DNA from 2 places in the Caballeronia sp. ATUFL_F2_KS9A genome. Region 2 is predicted to be linked to the other one. Evidence: riboswitches for the same ligand, from Rfam matches in the RefSeq annotation. Region 2 holds a riboswitch; the other holds the start of a gene.
The links. Region 2 has a riboswitch for thiamine pyrophosphate ahead of NCS67_RS11625 (FAD-dependent oxidoreductase). Riboswitches for the same ligand answer to the same signal wherever they lie in the genome.
Positions count from the first base shown of each region.

Region 1 (8,328 bases), on a different contig from region 2:
GCGCTGCGCTCGCTCGCCGATGAAGCCGCGCAGCGCAACGGCTGGAACGTCGAATTCGATCTGCCGGGCGAGGACGTGAAGCTCGGCGAGGCGATCGAAATCGCGCTTTTCCGCGTCGCGCAGGAGACGCTCACGAACGCGGCGAAGTACGCGCACGCGAGCCGTATCCGCGTGGCGCTGACGGTCGATGAAGCGAACGTGTCGCTCTCGATCACCGACGACGGCATCGGCATTCGGCCGCAGGATTTAAAGCGCACGCAGACGCATGGGCTCGTCGGCATGCGGCAGCGCGTGTCGGCGCGCGGCGGACGCTTCGAGATCGAGCGCGCGACGCCGCGCGGCACGGCGATCAGCGTGTCGATGCCGCGCGAGCGCAGCGCCGATGCGCCGGTCGTCGCGGCATCCACGTAGGACGGCGCCGACACGAAATGCGGACGACGCCGACACCAGAATCGCATGCGTGCCTACATCCGCGAACGATGCGCTTTTTTATGATTGTTCACACCGGTAAGACAGGACGTCAGCCAGGCGCCCGTCGACCACACACGATGCGCGAACCGTTTTTCCTGTCACGCATTTCAACTCCAAGGGGAATACACATGACTCGACTCATCGCTCTACTCCTCATCGCCGGCAGCGCGGCTCTCGCAGGCTGCAACACCGTTTCGGGAGCCGGTCAGGACATCTCGAAGGGCGGCCAGGCCATCTCGAACTCCGCGGAGCAGCACAAGTAATTCACGAGGCGCGCCGCTTCGCTGCGGCGTTCCCGCTCAGGCGTTCCATAGCGTTGACGTAGTTCTCTCTCTTCCCGCCACCTTCGCGTGGCGGGATTTTTTTTGTCTTGGAGCCGTTCGTGTGTCGTCCAGGCCGCTCGCGGCGTCCCACGGGTCACGCGTCATTCTCTGCACAATGACGCCGATGACCCAGATCCCCTTCGCTGCGATAGAGTTCGCTCATCTCGATGCCTTCCTGAGCGATGATGCCTGGCTTCAGACATCGGGATTCACAGCGCAAACGGAGACACGAATGGCCAGAGTAAAAGTAGCCGGGTTCGGCGTTTCGCTCGATGGCTTCGCCGCGGGAACCGGTCAGAGTCTGGAACATCCGCTCGGGGTGCGGGGCCCGGAGCTCTTTCAGTGGTTTTTCCCGACGCAGACGTTTCGGCGGATGCAGGGAAAAGACGACGGCGAAACCGGTGTCGATGACGACTTCGCCCGGCGCGCGATGGACGGATTCGGCGCGTTCATCCTCGGGCGCAACATGTTCGGGCCGATTCGCGGCGAATGGCCGGATGAACAATGGAAAGGATGGTGGGGTGAGGATCCGCCCTATCATGCGCCGACTTTCGTGCTGACCCATTACCCGCGTCCGCCGATTCGGATGCAAGGCGGGACGACGTTTCACTTCGTCTCGGACGGCATCGAGGTCGCGCTGCAAAAGGCACGCGAAGCGGCCGGCGCGAAGGACATCAAGATCGGCGGCGGAGCGGCCACGGTCAAGCAATACATTCAGGCCGGCCATGTGGATGAAATCCACCTCGCTTTCGCGCCGGTGGCGCTCGGGCAAGGGGAATCGCTCTTCGACGGTCTGGATTTGCGCGCTTTGGGATATCGGACGGTCGAGCACGTTCCGACGGAGCGGGCCACGCACATCGTCCTTGCGAAGTAGCTGCGCGCGATACGAAAAAGCCCGGCCGATTCTTCCGGCCGGGCTGTGCGGTTCATGCCTTATTGCGTGTCGGGCAGTTCGAGCGCCGGCTGCTGCGTGTTGCCGCCCTGCGCGACGAGCACGCGAATCTTCTCGGGCACGAGTTGCGTGGCTGCATTTCCCGAAGGCAGCGTCGTCACGAGCCAGTCCGCGTTGTTGACGAGATCGAACGACGCCGATTTATAGACCGGCGTCTTCGAGCCCGGCAGCGTCGCGATCAGTTGATACGTGCCGCCGGAGACGTAGATCGAGTCTTGCGTCGTCGCCGGTACGGCGTTCTTGTAGGCCACGCCCGCCATCGTCGGGCTGACGGTCGAGATGTTCGTGCCCGGCGCGACGAGATAGATGTCGAGGTTCGGCGCGTTCGTCGATGCGTTGAACGCGCGCACGCGTGCGCTGCTCGATAGCAGGCCCTTGTCGAACGGATCGTCGATCACCGCGATCGACGGCACGAAGCCCGCGTCCGGCAGCGCGATCACCGTGTATTCGTGCCCTTTCGCCGCGTTCGAGATGGTCGTGTCGGTGGCGAGTTGCGTCGTCGTGTTGACGGCGGCGTAGGAAAAGTTGTGCTGGCCCGTGTCGATGTTCGCGAAGTTCGTCACCGCCTTGTACGCGAGATTCGGCTGCAGGATCTTGCCGTTGTCGTAGAAGTCGACGTTCGGGCCGCTCGGGATCGCGTGGATGAAATGGACTTGCGGCTGAGTGACGCCGATTTCCTTGCCGACGTCATCGGAGCTTCCGCCGCAAGCGGAGAGCAAAGCGGCGACGGCGGCAAGCGCGGCAGCGGTACGGATGAGCTTCATGGTTTCACCTTCCTTTGTTTTGATTTGATTTGATCGGCCACATCGTCATCCGGGTCCGGACGATTAGGCATCCGCAGGACTTTGCGCGCTCGCTCGCCGGGCCCGATTCGGGTTTCCCTCTTGCCATTTCGATCGATCAGATTTGCCGTCGAAGTGGCGCATGCGTTGAGCAATGAGCATGCCCCGAGACGGTGCGACGATGGCGTGTATCGGCCGCTGAGGCCCGTCTGGAAAGGGTTTCGGATTCATTAGAGGAATTGCTCGGGATGCGCGAAGACCCCGCGCGGCGCTGCATCGATCAATGCAGCGTCGCCGCGTGACGAGAAGCGGTTTTTACAAGGATGGTGCGTTCAGAGAAGTCCCCGCCGCCGCTGATCAAACCAGAACGAAAGCCCAACGGAAAGCAGAATCACAACGGTCGCAATCAAGGTCCATTGCGTGACGATTTCCCCGAGCAGCAGCGCGCCCAAACCAACCGCCACCACCGGATTCACATAAAGACAACTCGTCGCGACGATCGTGCTCGTATTGCGTATCAGAAAGTTATACGCGACATAAGCGGCCATCGAACCGATCACGACGAGATACAAAAACGAGAACCCCGCGCCGACGCCGACGCTCGCCAACCGCTCGCCCGATGCGAACGCGATCGCCGTCGCGATCAATCCGCCCAAACCGATCTGCAGCGCCGTCGACATCAGCAGATCGGAAGGCTGCGGCAGGCGCGTCGCCAGATGCGCGCCGCCCGCCCAGAAGATCGCGGCGCACAGAATCGCCAGCGTGCCGACCGTCGAACTCGGCGAGGGATCGCCGTGATTCAGCAGCACGATCCCGAGCAGACCCAGCGCCACCGCGAACCACTCGCCTTTCGCGACGCCGCGTCCGCTGAGCGCGGTGAAGATCGTCGCGAAAAGCGGCACCGTCGCGACCATCACGGCGGCCGTGCCGGTCCCCACGGTCCGCATGCCGTAAGCCATCATCCCGCTCGACAGACCTTCCAGCAACGTGCCGACGATCGCCGCGTTGCGCACTTCCCGCGCGCTGGGCCACACCGACTTGCGATGCACCGCGATCAAGAATAGCCCGATGCCCGCGAACAGATTGCGCAGCCCGCCGAGCATCAACGGCGGAAAAGATTCGAGCGCGAGATGGATGCAGAGATACGTCGATCCCCAAACGAGATAGACGACCGTCAGCGCAAGCGCGACCTGCCCCTTGAAAGAGCGCGGCGCGCGAAACGGAAAACGGTCAGGGAAGCTGAACGGCAGGCGCGGCGGAGGCAGAGCGGACATGCATCACTCCGCGGCGACGGCTGCGCGCCGGAGAAAAACGGGCAAAACCAGACAGAACGACATGGCGTAAAGCAAAGGGGAATGGCGCGAGGAAGGACCGCGCGACCTTCGGGAAAACCCGGAAATCCGCGGCGCCCGACATTATGCAGTAAGCGCTCGCATCCATCGGCTCATTTTCGGGATGGTTGCCAAGACGCCACGCCGCGGTGTAACGTGTCGGCTGCTAACGCGGGGGTCCTGCGTTGCACATCGCGGTTTCGTGCGGTTTCATCGACGAAGCGCTTCGTGTGGCGTGGGTGAGAAATACCCTTTGAACCTGATCTGGATAATGCCAGCGCAGGGAAGCGTTCGGGTTCCATAGGCCGCAGTCCACGCCACTTCAACCGAACCCGTACCTTTCCATCTCGTTCCTCCCTGTTTAGCTCCTGAGTCACCACGAGCTACGACATCGCTCGTGCTGAAAAAAATCGTCCCTTAGGAGATCAAGCACATGAATGCCAACCCGAAGTTCCTCTCGGAAAACGCCGTCGTCGATGCCGCCGCCATCGCGCCGCTGCCGAACTCGCGCAAGGTCTATGTCGAAGGTTCGACGCCCGACATCCGCGTGCCGATGCGCGAGATCACGCAATCCGACACGCCCGACGGCTTCGGCGGCGAGAAGAATCCGCCCGTCTACGTGTACGACACGTCGGGCCCGTACACCGATCCCGACGCGCAGATCGACATTCGCAGCGGTCTGCCCGCGCTGCGCGGCGCGTGGATCGAAAAGCGCGGCGACACCGAGGAACTGAGCGGCCTGTCGAGCGAGTTCGGCCGCGAGCGCGCCGCCGATCCGAAAACGGCCGAACTGCGCTTTCCGGGTTTGCACCGTCATCCGCGCCGCGCGCTCGCCGGCAAGAACGTCTCGCAGATGCACTACGCGCGCCAAGGCATCATCACGCCGGAGATGGAGTACATCGCGATTCGCGAGAACCAGCGTCGCGCGGAGTATCTCGAAAGCCTGCGCACGAGCGGCCCCAACGGCGAAAAGCTCGCGAAGATGATGGGCCGCCAGCACGCCGGACAAGCCTTCGGCGCGGCGGCGTTCGGCAAGGACGCGGCGAAGGAAATCACGCCTGAATTCGTGCGCGAGGAAGTGGCGCGCGGCCGCGCGATCATCCCCGCGAACATCAATCACCCGGAAAGCGAGCCGATGATTATCGGCCGCAACTTCCTCGTGAAGATCAACGCGAACATCGGCAATTCGGCGGTCACGTCGTCGATCGGCGAGGAAGTCGACAAGATGACGTGGGCAATTCGCTGGGGCGGCGACACGGTCATGGATCTGTCGACCGGCAAGCACATCCACGAAACGCGCGAGTGGATCATCCGCAATTCGCCGGTGCCGATCGGCACGGTGCCGATCTATCAGGCGCTCGAAAAGGTGAACGGCAAGGCCGAAGACCTGACGTGGGAAATCTTCCGCGACACGCTCATCGAGCAGGCGGAGCAAGGCGTCGATTACTTCACGATTCACGCCGGCGTGCGCCTGCAATACGTGCCGCTGACCGCGAACCGCATGACGGGCATCGTGTCGCGCGGCGGCTCGATCATGGCGAAGTGGTGCCTCGCGCATCACAAGGAAAGCTTCATTTACGAGCACTTCGAAGACATCTGCGAAATCATGAAGCAATACGATGTCTCGTTCTCCCTCGGCGACGGCCTGCGCCCCGGCTCGATCTACGACGCCAATGACGAAGCCCAGCTCGGCGAACTGAAGACGCTCGGCGAACTGACGCAGATCGCGTGGAAGCACGACGTGCAGGTGATGATCGAAGGCCCCGGCCACGTTCCGATGCAGCTCATCAAGGAAAACGTGGACCTGCAACTGGAATGGTGCGACGAAGCGCCCTTCTACACGCTCGGGCCGCTGACGACCGACATCGCGCCGGGTTACGACCACATCACGTCGGGCATCGGCGCTGCGATGATCGGCTGGTTCGGCACCGCGATGCTCTGCTACGTCACGCCCAAGGAACACCTGGGGCTGCCGAACAAGGACGACGTGAAGGAAGGCATCATCACGTACAAGCTCGCGGCGCACGCGGCCGATCTCGCGAAGGGTCATCCGGGCGCGCAGGTGCGGGACAACGCGCTGTCGAAGGCACGCTTCGAATTCCGCTGGGAAGACCAGTTCAATCTCGGTCTCGATCCGGACAAGGCGCGCGAATTCCACGACGAAACGCTGCCGAAGGATTCCGCGAAGGTCGCGCATTTCTGCTCGATGTGCGGCCCGCACTTCTGCTCGATGAAGATCACGCAGGACGTGCGCGATTTCGCGGCGAAGCAAGGTGTCAGCGAAAGCGAGGCGCTCGCCAAGGGCATGGAGACGAAGGCGATCGAGTTCGTGAAAAAGGGCTCGGAAATCTATCAGCCGACCTGAAGCTTCTGACTCGCTGACAACGGCCTGTCGCACAGCGCGTGCGGCAGGCCGTTTTTTATGTGTGCGCCGGGCGCAAAGCCTTGTCGGGCCTGAATGAGCGGTTCATCCGACGATTCGGGCATCTTTTCTGCTGGTCGAGTGCGTGAACCGGCGCAAATGCGGCCGAGCCGCAGCCGATTCATCTCATCTTCGAATTGGAGAGTCGACATGAAAATCATCAAACAGATCGGCGCCGCTGCAATGATCGTTGGGTTTCTGGGAGGACTGACCGCTTGCGGCGACATGACCACGCGTCAACGGGATACGGCTATCGGCGCCGGCGTCGGTGCGGCGGGCGGCGCGGTGATCGGCGGCAGCGCGCTTTCGACGCTCGGCGGCGCGGCGGTCGGCGGGATTATCGGCAATCAGGTCGGGAAGTAGCGCGAACATCGTCTGAACGACGCAACGGAAGCGTTTCGCCGCCATCAACGACCCGCTGTTTCATTTCTGTTACATAAAGGCGCGCCGCAATGCTTTTTCACATCACGCGGCGCGCCTCCCGGTTGTCGTTCGACTAAGCTGCTTCTTAAGGGGCCAATTTCATTCGATCCCACGTCCCGCAAGCCGTAACGCAAGGAGCAGTGCCATGATTTCCGCCCGCAGCATGTCCAGACCCAGGACGGCCGCCGCAGCGCTCGCCGCCGGGCTTCTTCTCGGCGGATGTTATTACCCTTACGGTTATCCGGCTTATCCAGCTTATCCGCCCGCGCCTGTCGTCGGCGCGACCTACACGCAGCGGGAATTCGCGTTGCCCGCGTCCGGCACGGCGGCCACGCCGACGTCATCCGCGACCTTGCCGCCACAGTACGAATACGCCGTCGGCTCGTCGTACTCCGACTACTACCGGACGTATCCCTATCCGTATTACCCGCCGTATGCGGCTTACCCGTACTACGGCTATCCGGCGTACTACGGCTACGGCTACGGTTATCCGGCGGTTTCGTTCAGCTTCGGCTACTGGGGCGGCAGCGGATGCTGCTGGGGACATGGCTATCGCGGCGGCTACCACGGTGGCGGATGGCACGGCGGCGGCGGGTGGCATGGGGGCGGCGGCTGGCACGGCGGCGGCGGCAGTTGGCATGGCGGCGGAGGCGGCGGCCGCGGACACTGATCGACGCGCCGCGATACGCCAGGTGAGACAAAAAGCCGTTTGTCGCCTTGCCGCGTAACACTGCTGCAACATTTTCCTTTCGACACGGGCTCGCGCGCACGACGCGCTTCATCGTGCGCCGGCGCACTTTCCTTATCCGACAAGGCTTCGCCACTATTCGCCAGATGATTGGCACGGTTTTGGCTACATAGCTTCCCTGCATCGAGTCGCAACGGCGATAACCGTTGTTCCGCGCACTTTTCCGTATCGGGGGATCGGACATGATGGCCTTCGTGTTTTTCCTGCTGTGGATTTTCGCCTCGCTCGGCCTTCTGACCGTGTGGGTCTTCCGCCAGACGCCATCGGCCGGTCGCGACGAGAGCGCGCCGAGCGCCGTCGCCGAGGGCTGATCGCGCTCGTCCGTCCGCATCGATGACGCGCCCGCAAGCGGCGCGTCCCTTCACGTCCATTCACCTCTGCGCGCCACGCCGTGGCCGGAATGGACGGGCATTCACGCCTTGACGCATGCCCTTCGCGCCCTATTCTTAGTGTGCGCGTTATGCGGTTGCTTAAGCCGGCGGCCGGACATCGAACTCCACGCGCATCGCGGCTTCGCGTTGGCGCCGCTTCGGTTCATGACAGAACGAAGGAGACCCGATGTTCCACCAGCTACTCACCCCGATCGCCAATTCCCTGTTCGCATCCTTCATCGTCGCCGCGCTGCCGATCATCCTCGTGCTCGTGCTGCTCGGCTGGGCGCGCCGTCCCGCGTGGCAGGCGTCGCTCGCGGGGCTGGTCCTTGCGCTCGTCATCGCCATCGCGGGCTGGCATTTTCCGGTCGGGCTCGCGCTCGATTCGGTCGCGGCCGGCGCCGTGTTCGCGCTGTGGCCCGTCATGTGGATCGTCTTCGCCGCGATCCTGCTCTACAACGTCGCGCAACGCTCGGGGCGCTTCGAAGCATTTCGCATGTGGATG
Region 1 covers NZ_JALQEK010000002.1:409,619-417,946, reverse strand. Annotated here, with positions in the region: gene NCS67_RS04195 (sensor histidine kinase) at 1-411, shown strand, start outside; gene NCS67_RS04190 (entericidin A/B family lipoprotein) at 600-734, shown strand; gene NCS67_RS04185 (dihydrofolate reductase family protein) at 1,027-1,668, shown strand; gene NCS67_RS04180 (DUF4397 domain-containing protein) at 1,728-2,510, opposite strand; gene NCS67_RS04175 (EamA family transporter) at 2,861-3,802, opposite strand; TPP riboswitch at 4,023-4,163, shown strand; gene thiC (phosphomethylpyrimidine synthase ThiC) at 4,293-6,224, shown strand; gene NCS67_RS04165 (YMGG-like glycine zipper-containing protein) at 6,465-6,644, shown strand; gene NCS67_RS04160 (hypothetical protein) at 6,850-7,374, shown strand; gene NCS67_RS31880 (hypothetical protein) at 7,635-7,763, shown strand; gene NCS67_RS04155 (L-lactate permease) at 8,011-8,328, shown strand, end outside.
Region 1: linked by a shared signal. The riboswitch ahead of thiC (phosphomethylpyrimidine synthase ThiC) and the one ahead of NCS67_RS11625 (FAD-dependent oxidoreductase) in region 2 are both predicted to bind thiamine pyrophosphate.

Region 2 (8,328 bases):
CGTAGTCCGGCATGCTGCCGTCGCCGCCCGAAATCAGATACTGACGACGCTGCAAGTATGCGTTTCGGACGAACGAATACTTGTCGAGCGCGGCATCGGCGAGCACGTCGGTCGCCCCCAGAAGATTCGCGCGCACGTTGACGAGGTTCACGCCATAGAGCGCCCAGCTCACCGAATCCGGGCTCACGTAGGTGAGCGGATTGCCGAAATAGTCGACCACGAGTCCGGCGGAATCTCGCACCGTGCTCGGCCCGAGCAGCGGCAGCACCACGTACGGACCGGACGGCACGCCATAGTGGCCGAGCGTCAGCCCGAAATCGCCGGAATGCTTCGGCAGCCGCGCGATGGTCGCGACGTCGAACAGGCCGCCGACGCCGAACAGCGTGTTGATCGCGACGCGCATGATGTCCGACACGCCGTCCGCAATTCTCAGTTGCGCCAGATTGTTCGCGGCGATGTAGACGTCGCCGATATTCGAGAAGAAGTTGGTCACGCTGTTGCGCACCGGCTCCGGTACGAGCCACACGTAACCCTTCGCCACCGGCTTCACCGCGTACTGATCAACAGTGTCGTTGATCGTGAACATCGTCCGGTTATAGCTCTCGAATGGGTCCCCTTTGGTCGGCGTCGTCACCGTCGCGCAACCGGTGAGCGCAACGACGCCCGCCACCATGATTGCGCGCCGCATCCCAATCGCCTGCATGTTCTTCTCCTTATTGAGCGGCGCCCGATGCGGCGCTCGCACCTGCCGCGCCCGCCGCACCCGATGCGCCCATCGCGCTCGCCGCGCCCGGGAAAGCCGGCGCGGGTGCGGGCTCGGGCACAGCCGGCGCCCCCGACGATTTCGAGGCGCCCGAATCCGCCGCCTTGTTGTAGAGGAACTGGCCGATCAGGTTTTCGAGCACCACGGCCGATTGCGTCATCGTGATGGTGTCGCCGTTCTTGAGCATCTGATCGTCGCCGCCCGGCTCGAGGCCGATGTATTGCTCGCCGAGCAAGCCGGAAGTCAGGATCTTCGCGGACGAATCCTTCGGAAACTGATACTGCTTGTCGATATCGATCGTGACCACGGCCTGATACGTGTTCGCATCGAAGCCGATGCTGCCGACGCGCCCGACCGTCACGCCCGCGCTCTTCACGGGCGCGCGCGCCTTCAGTCCGCCGATGTTGTCGAACTTCAGTTTCACCGCGTAGGTTTGCTGGAACGACAGGGAGCTCATGTTGCCCGCCTTCAGCGCGAGAAAGAGCAGCGCCACGAAACCGAGCACCACGAAGAGGCCGACCCAAAAGTCGAGAGCAGTCTTTTTCATCGTCTTCCCAAAGAGAATCTTTTCGCAGATGGCGCGTGACGGTCTGTGCCCTTCACAACGCCTGCGCCTCGTGCGGCGCCTGCGCTTGGTTCATTAGCTGAACATCAGTGCGGTGAGCAGGAAATCGAGCCCGAGCACGGCGAGCGACGCATATACGACGGTTTTCGTCGTCGCGCGCGACACGCCTTCGGGCGTTGGCCGTGCTTCGTAGCCCTGGAACAACGCGATGAACGTCACCGCGAAGCCGAACACGATGCTCTTGATGACGCCGTTCCCGACATCGCGCCACACGTCCACGCCGCCTTGCATCTGCGACCAGAACGCGCCCGGATCGACGCCGATCAGCATCACGCCGACGACATAGCCGCCGATGATGCCGACCGCGCTGAAAATGGCCGCCAGCACCGGCATAGCGACGATGCCCGCCCACATGCGCGGCGCGACGACCACCTTGAGCGGATCGACCGCCATCATTTCCATTGCGGTGAGTTGCTCGCCGGCTTTCATCAAGCCGATTTCGGCGGTCAGCGACGTGCCCGCGCGCCCCGCGAACAGTAGCGCCGTGACGACCGGCCCGAGCTCGCGCACGAGCGAGAGCGCCACCAGAAGCCCGAGCGCCTGTTCCGAACCGTAGCGGCTCAGCGTGTAATAGCCCTGCAAGCCGAGCACGAAGCCGACGAACAAACCCGACACCGCGATGATGACGAGCGAATAATTGCCGACGAAGTGGATCTGTTTCGTGACGAGGCGCGGGCGGCGCAACAGCGGAAAAAATTCGACCACGAGGCGCAGGAACATGCGCGTTGCGTAGCCTGCGGTGCCGAAACCGTCGAGCACCCAGCGTCCGAGCGCGCTGATCATGCCTGCCCTCCGATGCCGAAATCTGCGGCGAGCGGCGTGCTCGCATAGTGGAACTTGAATGGGCCGTCGGGCGTGCCGTCGATGAACTGGCGCACGGTCGGATCCTGCGATGCGCGCAGTTGCGCCGGCGTGCCTTCGGCGTGAATGCCGCCGTTCGCGATGAAATACACGTAGTCCGCGATCGCGAAGGATTCCGGTACGTCGTGCGTAACGAGAATGGACGTTGCGCCGAGCGCGTCGTTGATCGTGCGGATGAGCTGCGCCGTGATGCCGAGCGAAATGGGATCGAGGCCGGCGAACGGCTCGTCGTACATCATCAACTGGGGATCGAGCGCGATTGCGCGGGCGAGCGCCACGCGGCGCGCCATGCCGCCCGAAATCTCCGACGGCGCGAGATCGCGCGCGCCGCGCAGGCCGACCGCGTTCAGCTTCATCAGCACGAGATCGCGGATCAGCGCTTCTGGAAGGTCCGTGTGTTCGCGCAGCGGGAACGCGACGTTCTCGAACACCGTCTGGTCGGTGAACAACGCGCCGAACTGGAACAGCATGCCCATCTTCCGGCGCAGCGCGTACAGACCGTCGCGCGTCTGGGCGCCGACGTCCTGTCCGTCGAACATGACTTTGCCGCGACTCGCCTTCACGAGACCGCCGACCAGACGCAAGGTCGTGGTTTTGCCGCAGCCTGAGCCGCCCATGACCGCGACCACCTGCCCACGCGTGAATCGCATGTTCAGGTTCGACAGGACGAGCCGGTCGCCGTAGCCGAAGTCGACGTCGCGTAGCTCTAGCAGAGTCTCGGAGAAAGCAGGCACTGGGTAAGAGATTCCGTTGGCGCAAGAGGCCGAATTATAGGGCCTGCGCGCAATCGGTGCTTTGCCTAGGCGTGTATCCCCTTGCTTTTGGGACTTTTCACCGTTGACCTGCGAACATTTTTTGCAGTGACAAAACCGCCGCGGCTGTGTCCGGTGCCTCGGTGACCGCGCGCACGACCGCCGCGCTGAGCACGCCGGTTTCCAGCACGCCCGGCATCGCCTTGGCGTCGATTCCACCAATGGCGACAAGCGGCACCCGGCCCGACAGCAGTTGCACGTAGCGCGACAGGCGCGCCAATCCTTGTGGCTTGGTCGGCATGACTTTCGTCGTGGTCGGGAAGACGGCGCCGAGCGCAAGGTAGCTCGGCTTGAAGTGCAGCGCGCGCAACATCTCGTAATAGCCGTGCGTCGACAGACCGAGCCGCACGCCGGCTTTCGCGATGGCGCTCAGGTCGGCCGTCTGCACGTCTTCCTGTCCGAGGTGCACGCCGTACGCGCCCGCCGCAATCGCCTCGCGCCAATGATCGTTGATGAAAACCTGTGCGTCATGCCGACGTCCCGCTTCGACCGAGCGCGAGATTTCGCGCTGCAAGTCGGCGGCGTCGGCGGTTTTGCGGCGCAGTTGCGTCGTGCGGACGCCGAGATCGAGCACGCGCTCGACCCAGTCGGCGCTCGGCAGCACCGGATACAGGCCGAGCCGATCGGGGCACGCCGGGAATCCGCCTTCGGGCGCGGCGGGCAGATCGGCGACGCGCGGAAACGTCGCGAATTCGACGGGCCACGCGTCGTCCTTGTTCTCATCGCCCGCGCGCCAGGCGAGCGCGAGCGTCAGCGCGTCGTGCGGCTCGAAGTTGCAGTCGAGGAAAGCGGCGAGCGCGGAAAGCCAATCATCCGACCATTCGCCTTCGAGCGCGAAACGCTCGTCGCCACGACGCAGCGTGACGCGATCGCCATGCGCTTCGAGGATTGCCGCGGCGCCGTTCGCGGCCACATCGTGCGGCTCGTTGAACACGATGATGTCGCTCGCCTGCGGCGATTCCGGCGCGGTCAGGCAGATGCGCCAGCGCGTTTCCGCCGTCGGCCATTCGCCGAGACGCGCGCGAATCCGCTCGGCGACTTCAGTCAGCTCGTCCGCCGGCGGCCAGAACACTTCACGATTCAACAAGCTCATGCCGCGCCTCCGTCCTGATGCCAGAACGGCATGCCGACGACCGGCGTGCTCGCCTGCGCGCTGTCGCGCTCGGCCATGGGGCCCGCGAGGAACGCGGTGCGCCCCGCTTCGACGCCGAGCGCGAACGCGCGCGCCATCTGCGGCGGGAAGGTTGCCTGCGAGACGGCCGTGTTGAGCAGCACGCCATCGAAGCCCCATTCCATCACCTGACACGCATGCGACGGCACGCCGAGACCGGCATCGACGATCAGCGGCACATCCGGCAGACGCTCGCGCAAGGTGCGCAGCCCGTATGGATTCGTCACGCCCTTGCCCGTGCCGATGGGCGCGCCCCACGGCATCAGCGCTTCGCAGCCGGCATCGAGCAAACGCCGGCCGATGACGAGATCTTCCGTGCAGTAAGGCAGCACCTTGAAGCCATCGCGGATCAGCTTGGCCGCCGCTTCGACGAGGCCGATCGGATCGGGCTGCAGCGTGTAGTCGTCGCCGATCAATTCCAGTTTGATCCACGGCGTCTCGAACACCTCGCGCGCCATGTGCGCGGTCGTGAGCACCTCGTCTACGCTCTGGCAGCCCGCCGTGTTCGGCAAAAGCGCGACGCCGTGGCGCTTGAGCACATCGAAAAAGCCGGCTTCGCCAGTCTCCGACTGACGGCGCAGCGCGACCGTGACCATGCCCGGCCGAGCGGCGTCGATGGAGTCGGAAAGCGATTGCAGCGACGGATAACGCGACGTGCCGAGCAGCACGCGGCTCGGAAACGTCTCGCCGTAGAGCGTGAGGACGTCGGCGGTGGAATTGGTCATGGTTCGATCCTTCGGTTCGGAGTTCAGCCGCCCGCGACGGGCGACACGACGTCGAGCTTGTCGCCGGCGGCGAGCGTTTTCGTGGCGTGTTCGCCGCGCGCGACGAACTGGCCGTTCAGCGCGACCGCGAACGGCGGTTTCGCGCCGAACGCGGCGAGCGCGTCGGTGACGGTGGTGGCGTCGGGCAAATCGAAGACGCGCTGATTGATGTGGATGTTCATGGTTGTTTCCTGATGACTAGAGCGCTGGCGCAACCGCGAACTCGCCGTGCAGCAGTTCGGGCCAGCGCGCGGCGCTGCGGAAATCGGAGAAGGCCTCGGCATCGGCGATATCGCCGGAAGCGAGCGCGTCGGCGAGACGGCACGCGGCATCCGCGACTTCGGGCGCGATCATGAAGCCGTGCCGGTACAAGCCGTTCACGCGCAAGGTCCGCGCCCCGTCCCAGACGATCGCCGGCCGGTGATCCGGCAAGGTCGGCCGGCAATGCGAGTTCAGTTCGAGGATGCGCGCCTCGCCGAAACCCGGATGCACCGCGAACGCGGCGCTCAGCAGCTCGAGCGCCGAACGTACGCTCACGGGCGACATGTCCTCGCCCTCGACTTCCGTCGCGCCGATCACGTAGAGATCGTTCTCCTTCGGCGCGATGTAGAGCGGATAGCGCGGATGCAAGAGCCGCACCGGCCGCGTCAGCCCGATGCCCGGCGCGTGCACGCGCGCGACTTCGCCGCGAATGCCGCGCAGCGCGGGCCACGCGGGCTTGCCGCCGAGGCCTCGGCAATCGATGATCCAGCGCGCGTCGGGCATCGCATCGACGGCGGTGTTCCAGTGCGTACGCACGCCGCGCGCGGCAAGTCCGGCGGCGAGCGCGCCAAGCGCCTGACGGTTGTCGAGTTGGCCTTCGTTCGGCAGCAGCCAGCCCTGCGCGAAGCGCGTTCCGAGCGCCGGTTCGGCTTGCGCGACTTGCGCGCCCGCGAGCTTGACGAAGCCGCCGTCGAGCAGATTGGCGGGCGAATTGGCCTTGAGACGGCGTTCGAAGAGCGGCGCTTCGGCGCGATCCGCGCCGTGCCAGACGACGAGCGTGCCGTTGCGCTGAAAGAAAACCGGCTCGGGCAATTGCGCGATGAGTTCAGGCCAGCGTTCGAGCGATGCCGCCCCCAGCCCGACGACGAGCGGCTCCGCGCTCGCCGCTTCCGCGAGCGGCGCGAGCATGGCGGCGGCGACCCACGCGGCCGACTGCGTGCCGGCGGCGTCGCCGCGTTCGTAAAGCGCGACGTCGTGACCCGCGCCCGCGAGTTGCCAGGCGACGAGCCGTCCGACGAGCCCGCCGCCGACGACGGCGAAATCCGGCCGGCGCGCGGCGCCCTGATCGATTCTGTTCATCAATTCGATGTCTCCATACGCGTAACGCTGCGCTGCACGATGGAGACGAAAGACGCGATCCCGATCGTGCTGGCGCGGCGCCACATCACGAGGACGAAATCAGCGGGAGAGACCGGCTCGGCAGCGCATGAAGCGCGCCGGGCGCGAAGAAAGGACTGGAAGAGACTGGAGGAATGGCGCGAGGCTCGCGCGGTCTCCGGAAACTTCCCTCGCCGGTATTACCCGGATCGGGTGCAAAGGGTCTCTCTCAGCCTCGCCGCGCTGCCGACCGTTCCGGCCGCCGATGCACGCGAAGCACCCCTGTTTCGTCGAGGGTCATTAAAACATGAAAGGCGAAGGCGCTGCAAACCGGGATTCCCCGCCTTTTATCGTGCGCGGCGGCACTCTGGCACAATGCCGCGAACATGGTTCGCAGGACGATCGCCCGAAATTAAGTGAGCGTTAAGCGAACCCCGGAACAATCTGCGGAGCCGGAAAACGCCGCGCGCGGCCCGGCCGCGGACGTAACAATCGGGCGCCACGAGGCGCATCAGCAGGAAGCTCATGACCAACACCCATACCGAAAGCACGCAGCAGAAGGCCGACGAAGTCTCGGCGTGGAGCCTCATCAAGCCCTACTGGGTGTCGGAGGAGCGCGGCTTCGCGTGGGGCCTTCTCGTCGCGATCATCGCGATCAACATGACCGTTGTGTGGATCAACGTCCGGCTCAACAGCTGGAACGCCGACTTCTACAACGCGCTGCAGAACAAGAACGTCAAGGACTTTCCGCATCTGCTGCTGATCTTCACGGGCCTCGCGTTCGCGTACATCCTGCTCGCGGTGTACGGGCGATATCTGCGGCAGATGCTCGCGTTTCGCTGGCGTCAATGGCTCACCAACCGCTTTCTGGAACAATGGCTCGGTGACAAGGCGTTCTACCGCATCGAGCGCGACCGCCTCGCCGACAACCCCGACCAGCGTATTTCCGACGACCTGCAATCCTTCGCCACCACCACGCTTTCGCTCTCGCTCGATCTGCTTTCGACGCTCGTCACGCTCGTCACTTTCATCACGATTCTCTGGACCATCGCGGGCGCGCTGACCTTCTCGCTCGGCGGCACGCCGTTCACGATTCCGGGCTACATGGTCTGGGCCGCCGCGCTCTACGCGATTCTCGGCTCGCTGATCATCCAGAAGGTCGGGCATCCGCTCGTGTCGATCAACTATCAGCAGCAGAAGGTCGAGGCCGATTTCCGTTTCGGCCTGATCCGCGTGCGCGAGAACGCCGAACAGATTGCGTTTTATGACGGCATCGCGACCGAAACGGCGAACGCAAAGACCATCTTCCAGCGCATTCGCGACAACTGGTGGATGATCATGAAGTACACGAAGCGCATGACCTTCGTGCTGTCGTTCTACGGGCAGATCGCGATCATTTTCCCGATCATGGTCGCCGCGCCGCGCTACTTCGCGGGCGCGTTTTCGTTCGGCGTGCTGATGCAGATTTCATCGGCGTTCGGCACGGTCAGCGATTCGTTTTCGTGGTTCATCAACAGTTATTCGACGTTGGTCGAATGGCGCGCGACCGTGAATCGTCTGCGCGAATTCAAGCGCGTGATGCGCTCGACGCATATCCGCGAAGAAACGTCGCCAGCGACGGAGCGCGGCGGCATCAACCTGCACTACACGAGCACGCCGTCGCTCACGACGAACGGGCTCATGCTCGCGCTGCCCAACGGCACGCCGCTTTCGCGCGTGGCGAACGTGTCGATCGAGCCGGGTTCGCGCTGGCTGGTCGTCGGTCCATCGGGCTCGGGCAAGAGCACGTTGATGCGCGCGCTCGCGGGTCTTTGGCCGTTCGGCGACGGCACGATCGACGCGCCCGTCGACGCGAAGATGATGTTCGTCCCGCAGATGAGTTATCTGCCGATCGGCACGTTGCGCGCGGCGCTTTCGTATCCGTCGGCGGGTGGAACGTTCAGTGATGAAGAGTCGCGCGACGCGCTGCGTCT
Region 2 covers NZ_JALQEK010000016.1:21,735-30,062, forward strand. Annotated here, with positions in the region: gene NCS67_RS11590 (MlaA family lipoprotein) at 1-703, opposite strand, end outside; gene mlaD (outer membrane lipid asymmetry maintenance protein MlaD) at 714-1,310, opposite strand; gene mlaE (lipid asymmetry maintenance ABC transporter permease subunit MlaE) at 1,404-2,171, opposite strand; gene NCS67_RS11605 (ABC transporter ATP-binding protein) at 2,168-2,983, opposite strand; gene thiE (thiamine phosphate synthase) at 3,081-4,154, opposite strand; gene NCS67_RS11615 (thiazole synthase) at 4,151-4,957, opposite strand; gene thiS (sulfur carrier protein ThiS) at 4,981-5,178, opposite strand; gene NCS67_RS11625 (FAD-dependent oxidoreductase) at 5,195-6,337, opposite strand; TPP riboswitch at 6,525-6,649, opposite strand; gene NCS67_RS11630 (ABC transporter ATP-binding protein/permease) at 6,881-8,328, shown strand, end outside.